DNA from 2 places in the Photobacterium ganghwense genome. Region 2 is predicted to be linked to the other one. Evidence: predicted binding sites of a transcription regulator. Region 2 holds the regulator's gene; the other holds the start of a gene.
The links. The regulator PurR, encoded in region 2, represses purine synthesis genes. The targets are predictions, from matches to a motif close to TNANGNAAACGTTTNCNTNA.
Positions count from the first base shown of each region.

Region 1: metK (methionine adenosyltransferase) is a predicted target of PurR. The motif match lies at 2,124-2,143, and genes of this name have one in related genera.

Region 1 covers NZ_CP071325.1:466,434-471,501, reverse strand. The annotation lists gene tkt (transketolase) at 1-1,931, opposite strand, end outside; gene metK (methionine adenosyltransferase) at 2,326-3,480, shown strand; gene FH974_RS02320 (SprT family zinc-dependent metalloprotease) at 3,616-4,095, shown strand; gene endA (deoxyribonuclease I) at 4,339-5,043, shown strand.
Region 2 covers NZ_CP071325.1:2,018,092-2,023,159, reverse strand. The annotation lists gene FH974_RS09285 (FAD-dependent oxidoreductase) at 1-67, opposite strand, end outside; gene FH974_RS09280 (carboxymuconolactone decarboxylase family protein) at 100-720, opposite strand; gene FH974_RS09275 (hypothetical protein) at 859-1,263, opposite strand; gene FH974_RS09270 (TfoX/Sxy family DNA transformation protein) at 1,463-2,053, opposite strand; cyclic di-GMP riboswitch class I at 2,177-2,283, opposite strand; gene purR (HTH-type transcriptional repressor PurR) at 2,487-3,494, opposite strand; gene FH974_RS09260 (heme ABC transporter ATP-binding protein) at 4,020-4,958, opposite strand; gene FH974_RS09255 (FecCD family ABC transporter permease) at 4,955-5,068, opposite strand, start outside.

The DNA.
Region 1 (5,068 bases), 1.6 Mb from region 2:
AGTTGGCCAGCCGGTGCAGATTCACCGAAGCTGGTCATGCCGATGATGCGGCCGTCGAAACCGACGTACTTGTACCAGAAATCTGCGATACCCGCTTCGATAGCGATACGTGCTGTCACGTCAGATGGCAGCACTGCTTCGCGATATGCCGCGTCTTGCGTGTCGAACGTGTCAGTCGATGGCATAGAGACCACGCGAACCAGCTTGCCTTCGGCTGTCAGTTCCGCTGCTGCGTTCACAGCCAGCTCGACTTCAGAGCCGGTCGCGATCAGGATCAGCTCAGGTTTGCCGGCACAATCTTTCAGGATGTAACCACCCTTCGCGATGTCAGCCACCTGAACCTCAGAGCGCTCTTGCTGCGCCAGGTTCTGACGCGAGAAGATCAGCGCTGATGGCGCATCTTTACGCTCGATAGCCAGTTTCCAGGCAACCGCAGACTCAACCTGGTCACACGGACGCCACGTGCTCATGTTCGGCGTCAGGCGCAGAGACGCCATTTGCTCAACCGGCTGGTGCGTCGGGCCGTCTTCACCCAGACCGATAGAGTCGTGCGTGTACACTTGGATGTTCTGAATTTTCATCAGAGCGGCCATGCGCATCGCGTTACGGGCGTATTCCATGAACATCAGGAAGGTGGCACCATAAGGCACGAAACCGCCGTGCAGGGCGATACCGTTGATGATCGCAGTCATGCCGAATTCACGTACACCGTAATGGATGTAGTTACCCGAGAAGTCACCCGCTTCCAGAGACTTCGAGCCAGACCACATGGTCAGGTTAGACGGTGCCAGGTCAGCTGAGCCGCCCATGAATTCCGGCAGCAGTTTACCGAACGCTTCCAGCGCGTTTTGAGACGCTTTACGGGATGCGATGTTCGCTGGGTTGGCTTGCAGCTCAGCAATGATTGCGCTGGTCGCTTCTTCCCAGTTCGCTGGTAGCTCACCGTTGACACGGCGCTTGTACTCAGCAGCCAGCTCAGGGTAAGCCGCTTGGTACGCCGCGAACTTGTCGTTCCAGGTCGCTTCTTTGGCAGCGCCCGCTTCTTTTGCATCCCACTCAGCGTAGATGTCTGCCGGGATTTCAAACGGACCGTGGTTCCAGCCCAGGAATTCACGGGCAGCCGCGATTTCGTCGTGGCCCAGTGGTGCACCGTGACAGTCGTGTGAGCCTGCTTTGTTTGGTGAACCGAAACCGATGATGGTCTTAGTACAAATCAGGGTTGGACGAGGGTCGGCTTTCGCCGCTTCGATTGCCGCGTTGATCGCGTCAGAATCGTGACCGTCAACCGCTGGAATAACGTGCCAGCCGTATGCTTCAAAACGTTTTGGTGTGTCGTCGGAGAACCAGCCTTCCACGTGACCGTCGATAGAGATGCCGTTGTCATCCCAGAATGCGATCAGTTTGCCCAGGCCCAGAGTACCGGCCAGTGAGCACGCTTCGTGAGAGATGCCTTCCATCAGACAGCCGTCGCCCATGAACACGTAGGTGAAGTGGTCAACGATGTCATGGCCGTCTTTGTTGAACTGCGCTGCCAGTGCTTTTTCCGCAATCGCCATACCTACGGCATTGGTGATGCCCTGACCCAGCGGACCAGTCGTCGTTTCGATACCCGGTGCGTAACCGTACTCAGGGTGACCCGGGGTTTTCGAGTGCAGCTGACGGAAGTTTTTCAGATCATCGATAGACAGATCGTAACCGGTCAGGTGAAGCAGAGAGTAAATCAGCATCGAGCCGTGGCCGTTCGACAGGACGAAACGGTCGCGATCAGCCCACTGTGGGTTCTGAGGGTTGTGGTTCAGGTGGCCACGCCACAGGACTTCAGCAATATCAGCCATCCCCATTGGGGCACCCGGGTGGCCAGAGTTAGCTTGTTGCACACCATCCATACTCAGGGCGCGGATTGCATTGGCAAGTTCTTTACGAGAAGACATGTCTGCTCCAGAAATTCGTAGACGTTATGATGGAGTAGCCTGGTTTTAGGGTAACCAGACTAACCGGTATTCGGCGGGCATGTATTGTCGCAAAGTCTGGCGGCTATCTGCAAACGATTTCCTGCCAAAATAAACACGAATATCAACAAAATGGGCGATACTAATGGCCAACCACCTGTAATTTCACCCTAAACACGGAAACGTTTGCCTGAGAATAAACGCAAACCCATACCCTTCGTATTGTTGATTTTCTACGGCGAGCAGAGGTATCATAGACGTCTAGACGGAGGTAGCTCTATACATACGAACGTACATCCTTATACGATGTCAATCTCCAACCTGCGGTATAGAGCCCAACATCATCCATTTTTAACATTACTTTGTGGGAGCGCTCATGGCGAAGCACCTGTTTACTTCTGAGTCTGTGTCAGAAGGCCATCCAGATAAAATTGCCGATCAGATTTCGGATGCAGTATTGGATGCGATCTTAGAACAAGATCCAAAAGCACGTGTTGCGTGTGAGACTTACGTAAAAACCGGCATGGTAATGGTTGGTGGTGAAATCACAACGTCTGCTTGGGTTGATATCGAAGAACTGACCCGTGATACCGTACGTGAAATCGGCTACGTTCACTCTGACATGGGCTTCGATGCAAACTCATGTGCCGTTCTGAGCGCAATCGGCAAACAGTCTCCGGATATCAACCAGGGTGTTGACCGTGAAGACCCACGTGAACTGGGTGCTGGCGACCAGGGCATCATGTTTGGCTATGCCTGTAACGAAACTGACGTGCTGATGCCAGCACCGGTTACTTACGCCCACCGTCTGGTAGAGCGTCAGGCGAAAGTGCGTAAAAATGGCGCCCTGCCATGGCTTCGTCCGGATGCAAAAAGCCAAGTCACTTTTGCCTACGACCAAGGCAAAATCGTGGGTATCGATGCCGTTGTTCTGTCAACTCAACACTGTGACAGCATCGAACTGCCAGTGCTGCAGGAAGCGGTGATGGAAGAAATCATCAAGCCGGTTCTGCCAAGCGAGTGGCTGACGAAAGACACCAAATACTTCATTAACCCAACCGGCCGTTTCGTTATCGGTGGCCCAATGGGTGACTGTGGTCTGACTGGTCGTAAGATCATCGTTGATACCTACGGCGGTGCAGCTCGTCACGGTGGCGGCGCATTCTCTGGTAAAGATCCATCGAAAGTTGACCGTTCTGCAGCTTACGCGGCTCGTTATGTGGCGAAGAACATCGTTGCGGCCGGCATGGCTGACCGTTGTGAAATCCAGCTGTCTTACGCTATCGGTGTCGCTGATCCAACGTCGATCATGGTCGAAACGTTCGGTACTGAGAAAGTGGCTCACGACATCATCGTTGAAGCAGTACGTCAACACTTCGACCTGCGCCCATACGGTCTGATCGAAATGCTGGATTTGCTGAAGCCAATGTACAAGAAAACGGCGGCTTACGGCCACTTCGGTCGTGAAGAATTCCCATGGGAAAAAACTGACAAAGCTGAGATGCTGCGCGAGTTCGCAAACATCAAATAAGCATGTCACTCCGGAGCCAGCAGTCTCCGATACAGAAAAGATACAAAAAGGAAGCTTAGGCTTCCTTTTTTGTTATCCTCTCCCCTATACTCCCGCGCAGATTCGTTAACTCACACCGCCTAATAGCCCATTGTTATGACCCCATTACAGCAAACGGTGATCGCCAAGGTCGAGTCCTGTATCCATCAGGCCAACCGGCACCTTAACCAGCATTTCCCCCTGCCCGTCGTCAATTTCAAACAACGGGGGAAAATCGCAGGAAGTGCGCGGTTACAGGGTTGGGAAGTCAGGTTTAACCCTGTGCTGTTGGCTGAAAATCCGCAGACTTTTCTTGATGAAGTCGTTCCGCACGAAGTGGCTCATCTGGTGGTCTTTAAGCTGTTTGGCCGGGTCCGTCCGCATGGCCGGGAATGGCAAGGCGTCATGCACAACGTGTTTGGCGTTGCCCCCCGCACCACACACAGCTTTGATATTTCTTCCGTGCAGGGGCAGACTTTTGTCTACCGCTGTCAGTGCAGTGAGCACCAGATGACCGTTCGCCGCCACAACAAAATCGTCCGCGGTCAGGCGGTATATCACTGTCGCCGATGCGGCAGCCAACTGCGCCTGAGCTGAAAAGTTGTCGTTATCACTCCTGGTGTCAAAAGCCGTCTGTGACAGCATTGAGCTATCCCTTCCGGTTATTCCGTAATTCCGATAAGCGTAGGTATACAAACCACCGCGGATGTTCTGCCACTCAGCCCCCCTGCTGCTATTGCTATTGCCGAATGTAAATAACACAAAACTTACTGTGAAGTAGTTCCAAAAAATCAGCCAGATGATAGGCTTGTCGCCCTCATTTTCAGAATAAGGAAAGGCATGCGTCGTCCCTCTCCCTGGCTGCTGATCAGCCTGCTTGCGCCAGTTTCCGCACTGGCAGCCCATCCAACCTCATTCAGCCAAGCCAAAAAACTGGCTATCGGCATTTATCAGGATCATCCGGTCAGCTTTTACTGCGGCTGTGACATCACCTGGCAGGGCAAAAAAGGGATTCCGGATCTAGCCAGCTGCGGCTATGAAGTCCGCAAACAACCCAACCGGGCAAACCGTATCGAATGGGAACACGTGGTACCGGCCTGGCAATTTGGCCACCAGCTTCAGTGCTGGCAAGAAGGCGGCCGCAAAGCCTGCCAGAGCAGCGCCCAGTTCCGCCAGATGGAAGCCGATCTGCATAACCTGACTCCGGCAATCGGCGAAGTGAACGGTGACCGTTCCAACTTCAGCTTTATGCCCTGGAACGGTACCAACGGCGCCAATTACGGCCAGTGTGAGATGAAGGTGGACTTCAGCCAGAAACGAGCCGATCCACCACCAGCCAGCCGGGGGCCGATTGCCCGCACTTATCTCTATATGAGTGACACCTACCCGTTCCGTCTGTCCCGCCAGCAGCGCCAGTTGATGGAAGCCTGGAACCGACAGTACGCCGTGACCGAATGGGAATGTGAACGCGACCGTCGAATTGCCAAAATCCAGAGTAACCACAACCCTTACGTTCAGCCGTTGTGTCAGGCAAAAGGACTGTAACCGCCCGCTCCGCCAGCGCTCAGCG
Region 2 (5,068 bases):
CGAGGGCGTACCACAGTACAAACAGCAGGCTGACCAGCAGGATCGTGATAACTTTCTTTTTATTGATGGCGGGCTTTTTGTCCACCACAGGTTTATTCGTCATAACGGCTTCCTGTTAGCATCCTTGTCGGCCTGAACGGTATTTGTGGTCTGAGTCGTGTCAGATTCTGAAGCCGAAGGCTGAATGGGTAGCGAACAAAAGCCTTGCTCTGGTACATCCAGCGCAGTATTGAACTTGGCCGACAAGTTCTGGAAGGCAATCAGGGCAGTGAGCTCTACTAAGGCATCTTCGTCGAACCACTGTTTAAGACTAACCAGCATGGAATCCGTGACTCGTTGCCCGGTGACAGTGACGGCTTCCACATAGGTCAGAACGGCACGTTCACATTCATCGAAATGTTCACTTTGTTGCCAATGTGCCAGCGCTTTGATTTTCTCGACAGACTGGCAACGTTCTGCCAGTCGCATGCCGTTGGCATCGACACAGAAGGCACAATCATTGAGTTGGGAGACCCGGACACACACCAGCGAGCGAATCACAGGGGAGAGGGGAGAAGAACGGCGATCCAGATAACCAAAAAAGCCGGCGACCAGCCAGAATAAAGGCGGACGTCTACCCCACAGTAAAGCAGGATTCAGCACTTTGCCGAAGTGCCGCTGTTGGAGCCAGAGCAGGGGTCTGATCAGAACGGAGTAACGCTTTTTAGCCGGAATACGCACAGGAACCTCTTTATCGTCGGTGTGTCGTGTAACTGTCTGAGTCCAATATAAAGATCATGGATCATTTTATCGGTAAATATCAGACAAAGACCTGATAAAGAGGTAAAAAATTTCAGTCGCTAATCAAAATAGTAGAAATCAGGATTGATCGATGGAAATTCGTACAGGAATGGATTGCGGCTGGTTAGCCACCTGATTGCGACTGCTTGGTGCATCGGTGATCAGAATATAGCCACAAGCGATAATCGGGGCGACAGACAACAACATGGTTTTACCAATATGGTAATTACGATACCAATACTTTCTAGCGCGGATTTTTAGGAGTAGTCCCCAGACGAATAAAGTGACGTTTAACACGGTAATCGACAGTAACACATCATGCATAGCCACCGGTGAAGCCACTTGTTGGCTGACCAATAAATAGACAACCACAGGCGGAAGCAGGCTAATAAGAACCACCGCTCGCATCAGGCGTGGCCATTTGCCAAACTTATCCTTGAACATCTGTTCATTTTGTCCTGGGAAAGGTTGGGAATAGTTCATATAACCTCCGGTGTTTTACATCCGGCTAATTCTACAATTGCCCTCATTGAATAAAAGTGTGTTGCCGAATTAATAAGCAGCTTTGTGAGTTAATTCAATGTTTGACAGGGAATGACATTATTCTGTCATTGCAGAGCCAAAAATATGTTGGGAATAAAAAAGAGATCCGAAGATCTCTTTTATATGTGTCAGGTTGCGATTAACTTAATTTCGCAAGAAGTTCTGAGCGCCGCTCTTTCGGGATAACAGACCAGTGCTTGCCACTGATTGCTCCTTCCAAAGCCCACAGTAAGTCGATACTTACTTCGCCTTCATGAGTGCTCTGTAGCGCTTTATACGCATTCAGGGCACCGGCTTCATACAGCTCATCCACTGTGGTTATTCCGGCTTTTTTCAACATCCTCTCATTCGCCAGGCGAAGATTGGGTAAATCTTTGATTCGATTGGGAGAGGTGTTATTTTTTATTTCTTTATCTGCTTTAGCGGCAGATAAAGACAATTTCGCCTGAGCCAGAATTTTATCAGTATCGTCCCACCACTCTTCAGGAATGGCATAATGTTTGGTTACAACAGGAAAGCCACGTTTCTTATATACATAAGGTTTCATTCCTGCGGATTTATATTCCTTTTCATTGTCGGCATTCGCCCGTAAATGCAGTTTGTCATTTACCACGAGTGCAAACATTGTTTCGCCAGAAAATATGCCAAAGCCGCCAAACATTGAGCGTGATTTGACGTTATCGAAATTATTAAAAAGGCGTAATGAATCTTTGAGTACTGGTTTGTCCATGCGTCTTCTCGGTGAATTGTTACTAGGTCACCTAACAACGAGCGAGGATTCAAGAATAGCAGAGTTGTAAAACGAACTGTCAGGGAAAAGTGAAATTATTTCCTGATGTTATCTGCTATATCCATCGGCAACCCCGCTACCATAAGTTGACTGCTTTAAAAATAAAACTGCCTACTCTTAGGCCGGAAGCTTTGCGTCCCTACCTTTCGATAGGTTTGCCTTGTTCGTGACACCTAAAGCATATCTCAGAAGATTATTTTGAACTTGCTCCCAACTTTTAAAGTGTGATATTGCTCCCAGTAATATCTCACAATTTTTATAGTGATATACTTCTAATGTTGTGAATTTATTACTGTTTAAGTCAAAAGTGGTACAAAAAAACCGGAGATAAAAATCTCCGGTTTGTCATACATTTGTCATCAAGTTATGCATATTAGCTGTTCAGGTTACGCACTGATTTGCGAACGACCAGTTCTGGTATCATTTCAAAAACCTGATGCTCGTGTTCTTTGTTCTTCACGCGATCCATCAGAATCTCAACCGCACTCTTACCCAAACGGCGTTTAGGCTGGTGGATAGTGGTCAGTGGCGGTGAAAAATACGGTGCCAAGTCGATGTTATCGTAGCCAATGATCGACATATCGTCAGGTACACGGATACCGGCTTGCTCAAATGTACTGATCATGCCCATCGCCATGATGTCATTGAAGCAGAAAATCGCGGTTGGACGCTTTTCCATTGCCATAAATGTGTTGGCCGCTTTTACCGCAGATTCACATTCGAAGTCACCTTCCAGAATCCAGTCTTCATTGATGTCTAGTCCGGCTTCTGTCATTGCCTTGCGGAAACCTTTCAGGCGTTCGCGACAGGCCGCTTTTTCTGCGTGGCCAGTCAGACAGCCAATTTCCTTGTGGCCGTGCTCAATAAAGAATTTGGTTGCCACGTAGCCGCCAAGTTCAGCATTGTCCTGAATTTTATCGGTGTGCGGGCTTTCCGGACCCCAGTCCATGATCACCATCGGCAGATCTTTCTGGCGCTCCAGCAGTTCCAATAGTTGCTCGTCAAGATCCGAACACATCACCAGCAGGCCATCTACACGTTTTTCGGCCAGCATACGCAGGTAATCTCTTTGCTTTTCCAGGTTACCTTCGGTGTTACACAGAATCAGCGTATAGCCTTCACCGTAGCAATATTCTTCAACGCCGTGGACAACTTCAGCGAAAAACGGGTTGGTCGATTTGGTTACCAGCATGCCGATGGTACGGGTTGTATTGCACTTCAGGCTTCGTGCTACGGCACTTGGTGCGTAGTTCAGCTCTTCAACCGCCGCGAGAACTTTCTTCTGTGTTGCTTCAGCCACGAAGCGTGTTTTGTTGATCACGTGTGAAACGGTGGTGGTTGAAACACCAGCCATACGTGCAACATCTTTAATCGTTGCCATAGTTATTCTTCTAGTGAATGGGTCCGCAGACCTTTAAATTGAATGCATTACCTAAGAGGACAGTGATGAGTTGCGATGTCAGGGATGCCATTCACTATTCTGTTAGGTGGAATTACCAGAAACGCCAAAAGGCCGCATCTCGAACGGGCGGCTTCATCTCTGATAACAAAAAATCGTACCCGCGCTAATAAAACGCGTTGCATGGATCATTTGCATTGTTTAATCGCTTGCGATCACATTTTACTGAGTGTGGCCAATAGTGCAATGTTTCTGGCCAAAGTCATGGATATTTATTGACAGTTATCAATATTTTGCTTGTAACAAGGCTCTGCGCTGCAATTTATTGTTACGGTAATAACTTGATTTGAAACAAATTTAATATCCTGCAATAAATCAGTTTGCATGGAATAAAAATACCGGTTGTGCTTGCTGCGCGACAACCGGTACTAATTTCGCTCAATCAACGATGTTTCCGCTCTTATAAAACCGTGGTCTTTTCACTTGAAGCGGCGTTATCACTCTGCTTCACGAGGTTTGATTGATAGTAATAGCGGCTCTGTTTTCTGCCTTTTTTCGGTTTGCGTTTTCACCTGCCGGTAACACGACAGGGTAGCCGTCGACCGGGTGGTGGCTGATGCATACCGGCCAGCCATATACGGTTTCAATGAGCGATTCGCTTAACGCATGCTGCGGGCTACCATCTGCCTGGATTTTGCCGTTGTTCATGATAACTAACCGGTCAGCGTACTGAGCAGCAAGGTTCAGATCATGGATGACGACGATGACCGCCGCGCCGGCCCGAGCCATGTCTCTGGCGACGCGTAACGTGTTGTGCTGATGCGCCAGATCTAACGCTGAGGTCGGTTCATCAAGCATCAGAACGCACTGTTCGCCCGCCTGACTTAATTGTGTCAGCACGCGGGCAAAATGAACCCGCTGTTTTTCTCCGCCGGATAAGGTCGGGTACAGACGTGAAGACAGGGCAGTCACGTCTACCTGCGCCATTTTTTCACTGGCAATTTTTCGGGTACGGGCCTGCGAGATATTGAGAGGCAAAGCCCCCAGAGCCACCACTTCTTCAGCCGTGAAGGCAAATGTCAGACTGCTGTGCTGCGGCAGGATGCCGAGATGCTGAGCCAGCTGATGGGGTGGCCAGTTTTGTCGGTTGCGGCCGAAATAGCAGATTTCCCCTGACACGCTCCGTTCACCACACAGAACTTTCAGCAGGGTACTTTTCCCTGCGCCGTTGGGGCCTAACAGTGCAGTCAGCTCGCCTGAGCGAAGGTCGATCGAGAAGTCGTCCAGAATCACTTTGTCGCCCAGACTGAGGTTCAAACCCGTGGCGCTGACTGCTACGGGCTCTGTTACCACAATTGGCTTTGTTACCAAAGACGAGCAGTTGGCCGAATTTGCTGGCTGGCGTGCAAAGGACGAAGCGTTCACGGTTGTTGGGTTGTCACTCATGACAGTTTGCCCTTTTGCTTAACTAACAGTGTGATGAAAAATGGCGCGCCAATTAACGCGGTGATGATGCCAACAGGAAGCTCTGACGGTGCCGCGACAACGCGCGCCAG